Regions from separate parts of the Streptomyces sp. AK010 genome, predicted to be linked through region 1. Evidence: riboswitches for the same ligand, from Rfam matches in the RefSeq annotation. Region 1 holds a riboswitch; each other region holds the start of a gene.

What was found. Region 1 has a riboswitch for cyclic di-AMP ahead of HDC93_RS28235 (M23 family metallopeptidase). Riboswitches for the same ligand answer to the same signal wherever they lie in the genome.
Positions count from the first base shown of each region.
Region 2: linked by a shared signal. The riboswitch ahead of HDC93_RS34015 (C40 family peptidase) and the one ahead of HDC93_RS28235 (M23 family metallopeptidase) in region 1 are both predicted to bind cyclic di-AMP.
Region 3: linked by a shared signal. The riboswitch ahead of HDC93_RS01200 (LysM peptidoglycan-binding domain-containing M23 family metallopeptidase) and the one ahead of HDC93_RS28235 (M23 family metallopeptidase) in region 1 are both predicted to bind cyclic di-AMP.

Region 1 is NZ_JACHCX010000017.1:62,868-68,161, forward strand. Features, by position in the region: gene HDC93_RS28230 (GntR family transcriptional regulator) at 1-188, opposite strand, end outside; gene HDC93_RS28235 (M23 family metallopeptidase) at 379-1,170, opposite strand; cyclic di-AMP (ydaO/yuaA leader) riboswitch at 1,183-1,347, opposite strand; gene HDC93_RS28240 (pitrilysin family protein) at 1,551-2,939, opposite strand; gene HDC93_RS28245 (pitrilysin family protein) at 2,936-4,306, opposite strand; gene HDC93_RS28250 (DNA topoisomerase (ATP-hydrolyzing) subunit A) at 4,648-5,294, shown strand, end outside.
Region 2 is NZ_JACHCX010000027.1:15,769-21,062, forward strand. Features, by position in the region: gene pcrA (DNA helicase PcrA) at 1-641, opposite strand, end outside; cyclic di-AMP (ydaO/yuaA leader) riboswitch at 957-1,130, shown strand; gene HDC93_RS34015 (C40 family peptidase) at 1,138-2,307, shown strand; gene HDC93_RS34020 (hypothetical protein) at 2,386-3,327, shown strand; gene HDC93_RS34025 (hypothetical protein) at 3,305-3,658, opposite strand; gene HDC93_RS34030 (C40 family peptidase) at 4,079-5,137, shown strand.
Region 3 is NZ_JACHCX010000001.1:248,240-253,533, forward strand. Features, by position in the region: gene HDC93_RS01190 (SGNH/GDSL hydrolase family protein) at 16-801, opposite strand; gene HDC93_RS01195 (DUF6250 domain-containing protein) at 947-1,663, opposite strand; gene HDC93_RS01200 (LysM peptidoglycan-binding domain-containing M23 family metallopeptidase) at 1,875-2,789, opposite strand; cyclic di-AMP (ydaO/yuaA leader) riboswitch at 2,794-2,955, opposite strand; gene HDC93_RS01205 (alpha-galactosidase) at 3,266-5,294, opposite strand, start outside.

The DNA of each region.
Region 1 (5,294 bases):
CCCGCGTGCCGGCGGGTCACCACGAAACCCTCGGCCTCGAGCGTGCGCAGCGCCTCCCGGACGGGCACCCGCGAGACGCCGTAGCGGCGTGCGAGGAGTTCCTCGGTGAGCCGGCTGCCGCGTGCGTGGACACCCGCGACGATGTCGTCCCGGATGGCCGTGCACACCGAGTGCGCGGGAATACGCATGACCGACCTCCGCTTAATCCCCGTGAAACGCCGACGAGCGGCGTGCGTTCCGTGACTCTATTGCAATGAGCCGGAATTTCCGACGGCAGGCGACAATCCATGGATATTTTTTGGACAGCGGGGGGCCGTAAACGGCGAAAAGCCCCGGCTCGGGGAGCCGGGGCTTTCGGGGGAAGCGGAGAGGTTGCGGTCAGACACTCACGCCGTGCGAGCGGAGGTAGGCGACCGGGTCGATGTCCGAGCCGTACTCGGGGCTGGTGCGGGCCTCGAAGTGCAGGTGCGGGCCGGTGACGTTGCCGGTCGCGCCGGACAGGGCGATCTGCTGGCCCGGGGTGACCTGCTGGCCCACCGAGACGCCGATGGAGGACAGGTGACCGTACTGGGTGTACGTCCCGTCGTTCATCTTGATCACGACCTGGTTGCCGTAGGAGCCGCCCCAGCCGGCCTCGACGACGGTGCCCGCGCCGACCGCGTGGACGGAGGTGCCGCTGGCGGCGTGGAAGTCGACGCCGGTGTGGCTGCCGGAGGACCACAGACCGCTGCTGGCCTTGTAGCTGGTGGAGACGTACGAGCCGGAGATCGGGGGCACGAAGGAGTTGAGGCGCTTGCGCTCGGCCTCGCGGGCGGCGCGCTCCTTGGCCTCGCGGGCCTTCTCGGCCGCCTCCTTGGCCCGCTCGGCGAGTTCGGCGGCCCGCTTGCGGGCGGCCTCCTCGGCCTTCTGCTTGGCGGCGGCCTCGTCGGCGGCGTGCTGCTGCGCGAGCGCCTGGGCGTCGATCTGCTGGGCCACGGTGTCGCCCATGGTGATGACGACCGGCGTGAGGCCGGTCTGCTCGGCGCTGGGCTCGGCGGCGAAGGCAGCGGGGGCCGCCACGGTGCCGATCACGCCGGTGGTGGCGAGGGCCGCGACGCCCGCCGCGCGGGCGGTGGAGCGCTGCATCCTGCTGGGACGACGGTGCTTCCCGGTGGCGCGAGTGAACGCCATGTGGTGGCTGGTCCTTTCCTTCCCTCTCGCCTACCGGGTTAGCTGACGGGTTCGGAGCAGGAAGGTCTCCTACGGACTCCCTCGCGACTCGCGCGGGCGCCCGATTCACCCCAGGGACTGCGATGGGTCCCCGGCTCCCCTGGCTCGCGCCGTACGGGGACTCGGCGATGACTGTCCGGTGCCGCGGGTGCGGCGCACTACCTGACGAACAGCCCGGATGACGCTAAGCGGCGCCACTTTCAATTCCCAAACGAAACCCGGCTTTTGTAGCGCATCCCACAGGGCAGACAGGCAACTCCCATCCCAATTCGGGCATACAGGGGCCCTGGTGCCTTTGAAGACAAACCAGGGCCCCTGAGCGCGTGTCGTTCCGCGTGCCGCTACTCGGCGGCGACGACGGTGACTTCGCCGATGCCGAGGGCCTCGACCGGCGCCTTGATCTGCGCCGCGTCACCGACGAGGACGGTCACCAGACGGTCCACCGGGAAGGCGCTCACGGCCGCCGCGGTGGCCTCCACGGTGCCGGTCGCGGCGAGCTGCCGGTACAGCGTGGCCTGGTAGTCGTCGGGGAGGTGCTGCTCGACCTGGTCGGCCAGCGTGCTCGCGACGGCCGCCGCCGTCTCGTACTTCAGCGGCGCCACACCCACCAGGTTCTGCACGGCGACGTCCCGCTCGGCGTCGGTCAGTCCCTCGGCGGCGAGGGTGCGCAGCACCGTCCAGAGGTCCTGGAGGGCGGGACCGGTGTTGGGGGTGTCGACGGAGCCGCTTATGGCGAGCATCGCGGCACCCGTGCCGTCCGGGGCGGACCTGAGGACCTGGCCGAACGCCCGTACGCCGTAGGTGTAGCCCTTCTCCTCGCGCAGGACACGGTCCAGGCGGGAGGTGAGGGTGCCGCCGAGGCAGTACGTGCCGAGCACCTGCGCGGGCCATACGCGGTCGTGCCGGTCCGGCCCGATCCGGCCGATCAGCAGCTGCGTCTGGACGGCGCCCGGGCGGTCCACGATGACGACCCGGCCAGTGTCGTCGGCGGTGACCGGAGGCACGGGACGTGGCTCGGCCGAGGAGCCCGTCCAGGCGCCCAGCGTGTCCCCGAGCAGGGCGTCCAGATCGATGCCGGTGAGGTCGCCGACGACCACGACGGTGGCCGTGGCGGGGCGGACGTGCTTCTCGTAGAAGGCGCGTACAGCCGCGGAGTCGATGGCGGCGACGGTCTCCTCGCTGCCCTGCCGGGGCCGCGACATGCGCGCGTCCGCCGGGAACAGCTCCTTGGAGAGCTCCTTGGCGCCGCGGCGGGAGGGGTTGGCCAACTCGTGCGGGATCTCGTCGAGGCGGTTGTTGACCAGCCGCTCGACCTCGCTGTCGGCGAAGGCGGGCGCCCTCAGGGCGTCGGCGATCAGACCCAGGCCCTTGGTGAGCCGGGAGGCGGGCACCTCCAGGCTGAGCCGGACACCGGGGTGGTCGGCGTGCGCGTCGAGGGTGGCACCGGCGCGCTCCAGTTCCGCGGCGAAATCCTCGGCGGAGTGCTTGTCGGTGCCCTCGGAGAAGGCCCGGGCCATGATCGTGGCCACACCGTCGAGTCCGGCCGGCTCGGCTTCCAAGGGGGCGTCCAGCAGCACCTCCACGGCGACGACCTGCTGGCCGGGACGATGGCAGCGCAGCACCGTCAGGCCGTTGTCGAGCGTGCCGCGCTCGGGGGCCGGGAAGGCCCACGGCCGGGCGTCGCCCGCCTGCGGCCGGGGGTGGAAGTCCATCGTGGCGAGCTCGGTCACTTGGCCGCCTCCTCGTTCTCGTCGGCCGCGGCTGCGGTGTCGTCGGTGGTGCCGGCGGTCTCGTCGGCGACGGGCTCGTAGACGAGCACCGCGCGGTTGTCGGGTCGCAGGCGGGCCTTGGCGACCTCCTGGACCTCCTCGGCCGTGATCTCCAGCACGCGCTGGACGGCGGTCAGGGCGAGCTGCGGGTCGCCGAAGAGCACGGCGTACCGGCACAGTTCGTCGGCGCGGCCCGCGACCGTACCGAGCCGGTCCAGCCACTCGCGCTCCAACTGGGCCTGGGCGCGCTCCATCTCCTCGGGCGTGGGGCCCTCCTCGGCGAACCGGGCGAGCTCCTCGTCGATGGCGGTCTCGATGACCGGAACCTCCACGTCACCGGACGTCTTCACGTCCAGCCACCCCAGGGAGGGCGCCCCGGCGAGCCGCAGCAGGCCGAAGCCGGCCGCCACGGCCGTACGGTCGCGGCGCACGAGCCGGTTGTAGAGGCGGGAGGACTCGCCGCCGCCGAGGACGGTGAGGGCCAGGTCGGCCGCGTCGCACGCGCGCGTGCCGTCGTGCGGCAGCCGGTAGGCGGCCATCAGGGCGCGGGCCGGGACGTCCTCCTCGACGATCTCGCGCAGCTGCTCGCCGATGGTCTCCGGAAGCGCCCCGTCGCGCGGGGCGGGCTTGCCGTCGTGACCGGGGATGGAGCCGAAGTACTTCTCGACCCAGGCGAGCGTCTGATCCGGGTCGATGTCGCCGACCACGGAGAGCACGGCGTTGTTCGGCGCGTAGTAGGTGCGGAAGAACGCGCGCGCGTCCTCCAGGGTCGCGGCGTCCAGGTCGGCCATCGAGCCGATCGGGGTGTGGTGGTAGGGGTGGCCCTCCGGGTAGGCGAGGGCGGTCAGCTTCTCGAAGGCGGTGCCGTAGGGGACGTTGTCGTAGCGCTGGCGGCGCTCGTTCTTGACGACGTCCCGCTGGTTCTCCATCGACTCGTCGTCGAGTGCGGCCAGCAGCGAGCCCATGCGGTCGGCCTCCAGCCAGAGGGCGAGCTCCAGCTGGTGTGTGGGCATGGTCTCGAAGTAGTTGGTCCGCTCGAAGCTGGTCGTGCCGTTCAGCGAGCCACCCGCGCCCTGGACGAGCTCGAAGTGGCCGTTGCCCTTGACCTGCGCGGATCCCTGGAACATCAGGTGCTCGAAAAGGTGAGCCAGGCCGGTACGCCCCTTGACTTCGTGGCGCGAGCCGACGTCGTACCAGAGGCACACCGCCGCGACCGGGGTCAGGTGGTCCTCGGAGAGCACCACGCGCAGGCCGTTGGCCAGGCGGTGCTCGGTCGCTGTCAGGCCCCCGGAGCCTGCCTGGGCTGTGGCCGTGTGACCCATGGGCATGTACGTCCCTTCGATCGCTGAGCGGTTGTTCAGACCGCGGATTCCTGCCGGTCCTGCCACTGTATGCAAGCGCGCGAAGCCCTGGTGAAGTTCCCGGCGGCGACCTCGGCCCGACAGCACGCAAGCCGCCCCGGGCAGGGTCCTGGTCCCGGTTGTCAGTGCGGCGGTCCACAATGGTCCGCGTCAGTTCTCGTTCACGCTTCAGCATGAGCGAGCCGAAGGGCGCGCCGGTGATGAGAGGGCGAGCGCGCGGAGGCCCGAAAATTGAGCACGATCGGCCTCTCATCACCGGCATCAGTGCCCGTAGGCGAGCGACCAGGAAACAGAAGGAGCCGGCAGCGATGGCCCGCCGCAGCACGAAGACCCCGCCGCCCGACGACTCGTACGAGGAGCGGATCCTCGACATCGACGTCGTCGACGAGATGCAGGGCTCCTTCCTCGAGTACGCGTACTCGGTCATCTACTCCCGCGCCCTTCCGGACGCACGCGACGGCCTCAAGCCGGTGCACCGCCGCATCGTCTACCAGATGAGCGAGATGGGCCTGCGCCCCGAGCGCGGGTACGTCAAGTGCGCCCGGGTCGTCGGCGAGGTGATGGGCAAGCTGCACCCGCACGGCGACGCGTCGATCTACGACGCCCTCGTGCGCATGGCCCAGCCCTTCTCGATGCGGGTCCCCCTGGTCGACGGCCACGGCAACTTCGGCTCGCTGGGCAACGACGACCCGCCGGCCGCCATGCGGTACACCGAGTGCCGGATGGCCGAGGCGACGAGCCTGATGACGGAGTCGATCGACGAGGACACCGTCGACTTCAACCCCAACTACGACGGCCAGGAGCAGGAACCGGTGGCTCTGCCCGCCGCCTTCCCGAACCTCCTGGTCAACGGCGCCTCGGGCATCGCGGTCGGCATGGCCACGAACATGGCGCCGCACAACCTGCGCGAGGTCATCGCCGCCGCCCGCCACCTCATCAGGCACCCGAACGCCGA
Region 2 (5,294 bases), on a different contig from region 1:
TTCTTCAGGTTGCTGATCTTGGCGCTGAAGGACTTCGGCGGGAAGCGCTTGGGGTCGAGGTCCAGGTCGCGGCAGACCAGGGCCATCAGGCGCTTGGAGTCGGCGGCGTCGTAGATCGAGAAGGAGGAGGTGAAGCCGAGCTTCTTGCTCTCCCGGCGCAGGATGCGCACGCACGCGCTGTGGAAGGTCATGACCCACATGGCGTTGGCGCGCGGGCCGACGAGCTGCTCGACGCGTTCCTTCATCTCGCCGGCGGCCTTGTTGGTGAAGGTGATCGCGAGGATCTGGCCCGGGTGCACGTCCCGCTCGGCGAGCAGGTGGGCGATGCGGTGCGTGAGCACCCGGGTCTTGCCGGAACCGGCTCCGGCCACGATGAGCAGGGGGGAGCCGGAGTGGACGACGGCGGCGCGCTGGTTGTCGTTCAGCCCTTCCAGCAGCGCGGCGGAGTCGATCACCGGGCGGGGGGCGCCGTCGCGGTAGTAGGCGTCCCGGTCCGGGGGCGCGTCGAACTTCCCGCCGAACAGATCGTCCGGAATCGGCTCCGGTACGTGATCGTCCTCGGGTGGCGGCGGGGGCTCGTCGGCCGGGCCCCGCTGGGCCTGGAGGTTCGCCAGGAAGTTGTCGTCAAAGAGGCTGCTCATCGCTCTCCGAGTCTAGGGCGCCCCACTGACAGCCCGCCGCCGCCCTGAGAACATCGCCCCCGCGCCGGGGCTCCCGCCGACCGACCGACGGCTTCTTGTCGCCCTCCATGACCGCATGATCACGGACTGCTACGCCCCCCGCAATTGCGGATGAATCGCGACCAATCCCCCTCGATCGCTCACTATCGGCAAGGCTCTTGAGTAAGGTCACGAAAATGTATCGGGCATATCACCCATCAACCTTCACAGGGGCCACACGAGTTGGCTACCGTGCGACCAGGCCGCATGACCCCCACCGGCGAACGTCGCCGGGCCGCGCGGCCTCCGCCGAGTCCGGCACGCCGCAGCGGCAGCCGGAGCCGGGGACCCAACCGTGAACCTGGGGTGAATCGGCCCGACTCCCTGTACGGAGACGGCCGTAGGGCAAACCTTCCGAACCACCCGCCCGAACCCGACAGCTAACTCGGTAGGCGGAACGTGGAAGGAGTCGCCTCCCTTGGCGTCGCACCGCAAGTCGCGTCCTACGGGTACGCGCGTGGCAGGCATACGGACCCCCGCCCTCGCCACGGCGGCCCTCACCTCCGTGGCCCTGCTGTCCCAGTCGGCCAACGCCGCCCCCGCGGCCGACGACAAGCCCAGCCTGGAGGAAGTCGAGAAGAAGGTCGACGACCTGTACCGCCAGGCCGAGTCGGCGACCGACAAGTACAACGCGGCCAAGGAGAAGACCGCGAAGCAGCGCAAGCGCGCCGACACCCTCCTCGACGACGTCGCCGAGCGCACCCAGAAGCTCAACGAGGCGCGCGAGGAGCTGGGTTCCTTCGCCTCCGCCCAGTACCGCACCGGCGCCGCCGCCCCGGACACCGCGACGTTCCTGCTCGCGGACACCCCGCAGGACTACTTCGACCAGACCCAGCTGATGGACCGGATGACCGGCCGCCAGAAGGTCGCGGTCGACGACTACGTCACGCAGCAGTCCGAGACGATGAAGAAGCGCCAGGAGGCCACCGAGAGCCTAGAGACGCTCACCGACTCGCAGGACGGCCTGAAGACGGCCAAGGCCACCGTCCAGCGCAAGCTCGCCGACGCGCGTGAGCTGATGTCGAAGCTGACCGTTGAGGAGAAGGCCCGGCTCGCGGCGATCGAGAAGGAGAAGCGGGCGGAGGCCGCCCGCAAGGCCGACGAGCTGGCCCGGCAGCAGGCCGCGCAGCAGAAGGCGCAGGAGGAGGCGGCTCAGCAGCAGGACAGCGGGCCCTCCTCGTCTGGCTCCGGCTCGTCCCCCTCGACGGCACCGGCCGACTCCTCGTACGCCACCAAGGCCGACAAGGCGCTCGCCTTCGCCCGGGCCCAGATCGGCAAGCCGTACGTGTGGGGCGCGGTCGGACCCGGCTCCTACGACTGCTCCGGCCTCACCCAGGCCGCCTGGAAGGCCGCGGGCGTCACCCTGCCGCGCACGACCTACGACCAGGTGAACGCCGGCACCACGGTCCCGCTCTCCCAGGCCCGGCCCGGCGACCTGGTCTTCTTCTACGACGACGTCACCCACGTCGGGATCTACATCGGCAACGGCATGATGATCCACGCCCCGAAGCCCGGCACGTACGTGCGCGAGGAGTCGATCTACTACGACGGCGAGTCCGCGATCCACAGCGTGGTGCGCCCGGCCTGAGAAGTCCCGCCACGTTTTTGAGGGGCACACGCGCGTGCCCCTCCCGTAACCCGCGCGGCGCTCTCTAGCATCGGCGCTATGCCCGGTCCCTCCCCGTTTGCCACCTGGTGGGCGACGTATGCGCTGGCGACCGGCATCGTGTCGGTCGGTCTCGACTCGGCGGAATACGACGTCCTCTCCCGCATCGCCCTCGGCCTGGCCTGCGCGGCCTGGCTGGTGGCGGCCGCGGGCCTCGCCCAGCGGAGGCACGGCGCGTGGCGGGCGGAGACGCCGGCCGCGCTCACCACCGTGGCGGCGACCGCCGTCCTGGGCACCGGCTTCTCCGCGGCAGGCCTGCAGGCCCTCGCCGAAGCCCTGCTGGCCCTCGCCATGCTGCTCTGGGCGGTGCTGCTCACCGCGGAGGCCCAGGGGCGGCGCGGAACGGTGTTCCTGCGCTGCGTGGCCACCGAAGGGCTCGCCGTGCTCGGCGCGACGCTCGCCGCGGCGGACTCGGCGGCCTGGCTCGCCCACGCGGCCCTGGTGCTGTTCTGGCTGGGGCTCGCCCTCTACTGCTTCGCCCTGTTCCGCTTCCAGCCCCGGCAGGTGGAGGAGGGGCGCGGGGACCACTGGCTCGCGGCCGGCGCCCTCGCCGTCTCCTCCCTGGCCGGGGCGAAACTCCTCAGCGCCGACAGCTCGCGCCTGTACCTGTGGAACGAGGAGAACACCAGCACCCTGCGCACGACGACCGTCACGCTGCTCGTGCTCGCGCTGATCGCCTGCGTCGCCCTGCTCGTCGCCGAGCTGTTCTGGCCCCGGCACGACTACGACGTGCGGCGCTGGGCGACCGTGTTCGCCGCGGTGGTGACGGCGGCGGCCACCCTGGCGGTCGCCGCCGCGCTCGACGTCGCCTGGCTCGACGCCGCCGGGGAGGTGCTGCTGTGGATCGCGGTGGCCGCCTGGCTCGGGTGCACCGCCTGGGCTCTCGCCTCCGCCCGGGCCGGCGCCCGGCGCTCCCGGGTCAGGTCCAGAGCACGGCGATGAAGATGTTCGCCGTGGTCAGCAGACCCACCAGGCCGAAGAGGCCCTTGTCCACCTTCTCGTCGTCCCGCTTCACGTAGACCAGGCCGAGGATCACGATCAGCAGGGCCAGCTTCACGCCGATCTTCAGGTTGTTCACGGACTGGTCGTCGGCCTGGTTGAGGCCGACCAGGATCACCCCGGTGACCAGCATCGTGAAGGCGCCGTGCAGCATCGCGGGGGTGAAGCGGGCGGTACCCTCGCCCATCGCCTTCATCTGGGTGAGGAAGCCACCCAAAAGCGAGGCGATGCCGATGATGTGGAGGCCGACGAAGAGGTGGATGAGTACGTCCATGAGGCCGGAGCCTAATCAGGGGCTCCGGGGGCACCCGACACCGGCCCACTGATGCATAAATGCGCCTCATAGCACCCGATCACGGTCACTCGCTCGGAATCCGGCGTATCGGTCATCACGCTGAGTGAAGTGGACGGCGCATCGGTGGGCCCACGGTCGCATACGGTCACCGTCGGTCCTCTCACGTCACTTCCGCACACCCGCCACGGGCCCGGTACGGCGACATTTAGCGTCCTCCACCAGGTGCCCGGCTCCCCACCGCCGCCCGGGCCAGGGGCGGCAGTCGGACACCACCGCCGAATAGTCCGGCGGCGATCCGCTCCCCCTGTGCGGGCCGTCGCCGGACGCGCAGGCCGCCCGTCCGCTCCCCACGGCGGCCGCACGCACCCCCGGCGGTCGAGGAAAGGACGTGGCCTCCAGGTGGCAGCGCACCGCAAGCCCCGACAGCGCTCGATGGGTGGCAGCAAGGCCCGTACGGCCGCCACGATCGCCCTCGCGGGCGCGGCGACGGCGACGGGCTTCGACGGCACCGGACACGCCGAACCACAGCTCAGCCCCGCCCAGGTCAAGGCCGAGGTGGACGAGCTGTACCAGGAGGCGGAGGTCGCCACCGAGAAGTACAACGGCGCGAAGGAGAAGGCCGAGGCGGCCGGGCAGCGGCTGAAGGACCTCCAGGACCAGGCGGCACGTAAGGAGGAGCGGCTCAACTCCGCCCGCGACGCCCTCGGTTCGGTCGCCGCCGCACAGTACCGCGCCGGGGGCCTCGACCCCGCGGTGCAGCTCGCCCTGTCCGACGATCCTGACCGGTACCTAGAGAACGCCGAGTTCGTGGAGCGGACCGGCAACCGGCAGAACGCCGCCGTCGCGGGCGTACGCAAGCAGCTACGGGAGATCGAGCAGCTGCGCGGGGCCGCCCGCATCGAGCTGACCTCGCTGAAGTCGCGGCAGACGGAGCTGAAGCGGCACAAGAAGACGATCACCGGCAAACTCGGCTCGGCACGGCGGCTGCTGTCCCGGCTCAGCGTGCAGGAACGTTCCCGGCTGGGCTCATCGTCCGACCGCGCCTCGCGCTCGACGGGCGCGCGGGACACCCTCGCGGCCCCCGGCTCCGCCTCGGCCCAGGCGCCCAACTCCCGCGCCGCCGCGGCCGTCTCCTACGCCTACCAGAAGCTCGGCAGCCCCTACGTCTGGGGCGCCACCGGCCCGAACGCCTTCGACTGCTCGGGCCTCGCCCAGGCCGCGTACCGCGCCGTGGGCGTCTCCCTGCCCCGCACGACGTACTCCCAGATCGCCGCCGGCCGCCGCGTCTCCCGTTCCGAACTCCTCCCCGGCGACCTGGTGTTCTTCTACGCCGGCATCAGCCATGTCGGCATCTACGTCGGCAACGGCCGGATGATCCACGCGCCGAACCCCTCCGCGCCGGTGCGGGTCGCCCCGCTGGACGAGATGCCGTTCGCGGGGGCGGTCCGGGTGGTGTGAGCGGGGGGCGGTCCGGGTGGTGTGAGCGGGGGGCGGTCCGGGTGGTGTGAGCGGGCGGGCCGGGCGTGGGCCCACCCGCCCCGCGTCACACCAGCCGGCGAGCCGTCGCCCAGCGCGTCAGCTCGTGCCGGTTGGAGAGCTGGAGCGCGTGGGCCCA
Region 3 (5,294 bases), on a different contig from region 1:
GCGCAGAAGCGGCTCTCACGCCACGGACGCGATCCACGTCCTGATGTCGTCCGGTGACAGCGCCCCCTTGGCCGTCACATGGTCGCCCGACGACTCCCCGCGCAGCCGGCGCCCGATCCACGGAACCAGGAACTCCCGCGCCCAGGCGACGTTGTCCCGCCGCATGTCGAGAGCGCCGCGCGGGGGCAGCGGGGGCCACGCCTGCTCGGGGTCGGCCGGTACGTCGAGGCCGAGCACCTGGCCCGCGCGGAGCGCCACGCGCGTGTGCCCCTCGGGCGACAGGTGCAACCGGTCGGCGTCCCAGGCCCTGCGGTCCTGCACGCTGCGCAGGGACCACAGGTCCAGGACCGGGCAGCCGTACCGGTCGGCGATGGCCCGGACGTGTCCGTTGTACGTGGCGATCTTGCCGCGCAGGTGCTTCAGCACGGGCACGCCACGGGTGTCGAACCCGGTCGTCACCATGACCGTGCCGGACACGGCGGCGAGCTGGGCCAGCGCCCGTTCGAAACGCTCGGCCACCTCGTCCGGGTCGGTGCCGGGCCGGATGATGTCGTTGCCCCCGGCACAGAACGAGACGAGGTCCGGGGCCATCTCCACGGCCCGCGGAACCTGGTCCGCCACGATCTGGTCGAGGAGCTTTCCGCGTACGGCGAGATTGGTGTACTGGAAGTCGCCCTCGGGCCTGCGGTCGGCGAGCAGGACGGCGAACCGGTCGGCCCAGCCGACGAACGCGCCGTCGGGGCCGGGATCACCGACGCCCTCGGTGAAGCTGTCCCCCAGCGCCACGTACGACCCGATCACTGCTCTGCTGTCACTCTTCGAATCGTCTGCCACAACCGCTCATGATTCACCTTCGAATGTGACCTACGCGACCGTAGGAAAGGGTTGACGGGCGGTGAGATAAGCCACTCCTAAAGTGTTCGCCAACTTCGGAATACACCGCTGGTCAGGGCTGTTTCGGGGTGAGCCGCCAGACCCGGAACCCGCTGATCCGGAAATGGCTCCAGACGGTCCGGAAGGCGAAGTGCCCACTCGTGTACGGCTGCGGGTCGGTGTGGTCGAAGACGAGCCGGCCGTTGTTCCACCACTGGACCGTGGAGCCGTCGGAGACGATCCTGACCCGGTTCGGCTCGCCCGGGACGAGCAGCGGCTCGGTGTAGTCGAAGACCAGGGGGCGGACACCGGGTTCGCCGACGTAACGGCGCAGCCGGGTCGTGGTGTTGTGGTTGGCGCCGTAGCCCGCGTAGTACGTCGTGAGGTGGTCGTACTCGTCGAGGGCCCCGCCGCGTGGGGTCGCGAAGAGGTCGTGCGGGGAGCGGACGTCGGTCGCGTTCCAGAAGTTGTTGAGGTCCGAGACCCGGTCGTTGACCCCGCCCTCGGAGACAGGGATCGCGGTGTACTCGAGCAGGTACGGCCCTTCGAGCCGCTGCCTGAACCAGACGGTCGCGCCGCTCGGTACGTCGATCTCCAGGGTGCCCCGGGAGGCGGTGACGGTGCCGCCGCCTTGGAGTTCGGTCGCCCATTGCCCGAGGCCGTGGCAGAAGTCGTCGTGGGCGATGAGGCTGCGCCGGCGGGTCGCGGCGTGCGCGGTGGCCGTGGGGGCGAGGGCCGCCAGGGCGGCTCCGGCGGCCAGGGCTCCGAACGCCCTGCGGGTGGTCGGCACGGTGACACAGCTCCTCGGGGTCGGCCGGGAAGGCTCGGGAAAGCGCTTGCACCCCGGCCGGATCACTCTGCCCCAACTGCCGCCGCCTGTCGATCCCTCGGGGTGACGGGCGGCCCTTCTCGGTGATAGGCGCCCGCACGCACCGAAGGCCGGACCCGGGGATCGGGGTCCGGCCTTCGGAGGCGTGTCAGGCAGGTGGTCGTGCGGTCGGTCAGCCGACGGAGACGCCGTGCGAGCGCAGGAAGGCGACCGGGTCGACGTCGGAACCGTAGTCCGGCGTGGTGCGGATCTCGAAGTGCAGGTGCGGTCCGGTCACGTTGCCGGTGGCGCCCGACAGGCCGACCTGCTGCCCGGCCGTCACAGTCTGGCCGGCCGAGACGGAGAGCTGGGACAGGTGGGCGTACTGGGCGTAGTGGCCGTCGTTCAGCTTGATGACGACCTGGTTGCCGTACGCGCCGCCCCAGCCGGCGGAGACGACCTCGCCCGCACCGACGGCCTTGAGGGAGGTGCCGGTCGGAACGACGAAGTCGACACCGGTGTGGTAGCCGCTGGACCACATGCTGCCGGACATGTGGTACGGGGTGCCGACGGTGGCACCGTCCACCGGGAGGGTGTAGCCGCTGGAGTTGCTCTCGGCCGCGGGCTTGGCGGCGGCCGGCTTGGCGGCGGTCTCCGCCTTCGGGGCCGACTCGACAGCGGACGACTTCTGGGCCGAGGCCTTCGGAGCCGCCGGGGCCGAGGCCTTCGGCGCGCTCGCGGCCTTCTTGCCGATCGACAGCTTCAGGCCCGGGTGGATCAGCGACGGGTCGGAGCCGACGGCGTCGCGGTTGTCCGAGTAGAGCTTCTTCCAGCCGCCGCTGACGTTCTGGTCGTCGGCGATCTTCGCGAGATAGTCGCCGGCCTTCACGGTGTACGTGCGGGCGCCGTTGGCCTTTTCTGCGGCCTTCTTCCCGGCGGCCGGAGCGGACTGGACGGTCTTTTCGGGAGCCGACTGCGGGGTGGCGGCGTGGGCGCCGGCGGCCCCCATGAGCGGCAGGGCGAGGGCGGCCCCGCCGGTTCCGGCGACGGCGATGGAGCGGGTGAAACGCTGGGTCTTGGGACGGCGGTGCTTACCGTTCGCGGGCATGGCGAATTCCTCTCCGGCGCCTGCGAGGTGAGCTGTCGGGTGCGAGCTGGAGATGCCCGGCCGCGCCGTGGCGCGACTTAACCCCAAGCCGTTCCGGGAACCGGAACAGGCGTCTTACCTGTGGGTCCCCCGCTCCTGCCGTACGTCGGGTCAGTGTGTGCGGACTCCGGGCGGCGGCAGGATTAGGCGTCCGTCCGGATTGGTGTGGAACGTAAGCGACCGAGACGCAATGGGACAAGCTCGCGGTTGCGCGCGACGGTGTTTCCCCCTGACGCGTCGGCACAAACGCCGTCACCGAGCGTGGATTACCGATCTCCGGCATTCCTCAAGGGGCCTGAATAACGCCAGAATTACGTGAACACGGCGACAACACATCGTCACGAATATGACGATGGTCACGCACCCCGACCTCATCTCCTTTACGATCGGGGCACGTTATCCCTTAGCGGCCCAAGCTCCCTATTCGGACAGAACGACTACTTCCGCTTAAGTCGGACGACCGCGGCATCCAAATCCCCGCGCAGACCGACGCGAAGTCCGTGATGCAGTAGTACGGCCCCTCGGTGAACTTCGCCCGTTTTGAGGCATTCGTACGAGGCTGACGGATCGAGGCCACGCAGCCGGAGCGCCGGCACGGGCTCGCCGTAGCGCTGCGCCTGGAGCCAGGCGAGGACGACGGCCTCGTCACCGAGGACGTACTGCACGGCACTGACCCCGCCCTCCGGGGGACGCAGCCGGTACAGGTCTCCGCGCTGTACCACGGACCGGATCTCCTTGTAGAGCGCCACCCACTCCCGCGCCTCGGCGAGCTCATCCTGTGTCCACCGCGTGAGGTCGCCGCCGACGCCGAGCACCCCGGCCATGGCGCTGACGAACCGGAACCGCAGGGAGCTGGCCCGCTGGTTGAGCATGGCGTTCGGGCTGTCGGTGACCCAGGCGGCCATGACCCGGGCCGGGTGGATCTGGCTGAAGCCGTGCTGGATGGCGAGCCGGTCCAGCGGGTCGGTGTTGTCCGAGGTCCACACCTGGTCCGTGCGGCTCAGCACGCCGAGGTCGATCCGGCCGCCGCCGCCCGAGCAGGACTCGAAGGCCACGCCCGGGTGGGCGGCCCGCAGCCGGTCCAGCAGGGCGTACAGGCCGTGCACGTGGTCGACCCACAGCCGCTGCGGGTAGGGGTCGTCCGGCCAGCCGGCGTCGGTGAAGCAGCGGTTGAAGTCCCACTTGACGTAGTCGACGGGAGCGCTGGAGAGAAGCCCGTCGAGCTGCTCCCAGAGGTACTCCCGGACGTCCTCGCGGGCGAGGTTGAGTACGAGCTGATTGCGGAATTCAGTCCGCTTTCGTCCTGGTTGGTACTGGACCCAGTCGGGGTGCGCGCGGTACAGGTCGCTGTCCGGGTTGACCATCTCGGGCTCGGCCCAGATCCCGAACTGCATGCCCAGGCCGTGCACATGGTCGGCGAGCGGCTGCAGCCCGCCCGGGAAGCGGTCGGGGTTGGGGGTCCAGTCGCCGAGTCCGGCCCGGTCGCTGGTGCGCGCCCCGAACCAGCCGTCGTCGACCACGAACAGCTCGACGCCCATGGCCGCGGCCCGCTCCGCGAGCGCCCGCTGCTGCTCCTCGGAGATGTCGAACTCCGTGGCCTCCCAGGAGTTGAACAGCACCGGCCGGTCCCGCTCGGCGTCCGGGACGACGTGCGCCCGCTGGTAGGCGTGCCAGGCGCGGCTGGCCCCGCCGAATCCGCCGTCGCTCCAGAGCCCGGCGAAGACGGGGGTCGTGTACGACTCCCCCGTGCCCAGCATCAGCAGGCCCGAGTCGTCGTGGCCGGCGCCGCCGGTGATCTGCACGCGCGCGTCCGGCAGCTGGGCCACGGCGATGCGCCACGACCCGGACCAGCCGAGGGCACAGCTGTAGACCTCGCCGTGCTCCTCGGCGGCGTCGGCGTCGAGGGCGACCCACGGCAGGTGCTGGTGCGAGGTGTGACCGCGGCGGCTGCCGATGACCTTCTCGCCGTGGGTGAGACCGGAGCGCGTCAGCCGGGACTCGGCGCCCCAGCGGCCGTGCAGCTGGGACAGCCGCCAGGCGTCGCGGTCGGGCAGGGTCCAGGTGGCGGAGTCGGCGCGCAGCAGTTCGAGGGCCGGCCCCCGGTTGGCCAGGGTCACCCACCGCTCGACGACATCCGACGAGGAGCGCATCCGGTAGTGCAGCGTGATGGCGAGGTCCCCGTCGCGGAACCGCAGGCGCAGCTCGCCGTCCTCGGTGTCGTGCCCCTCGAAGACCCACTCGGTGCCGCGCCGCCCGGCCGTGCGCACGGACAGTGCCGGGCGGACGAAACGGGGGCCGCCCTCGACCGGGTACTCCTCGCGTCCGTCGAGCGGGGACTCGAAGGGCCAGTAGTCCGGCAGCGGCCGGACGGCGAGGGCCTCGGCGTCGGCGAGGCCGATCCGGGGGCCCCAGTGCAGGTGCAGCAGTTCGTCCCGCTCGGTGACATGGACGGCGTAGCTGCTGGCC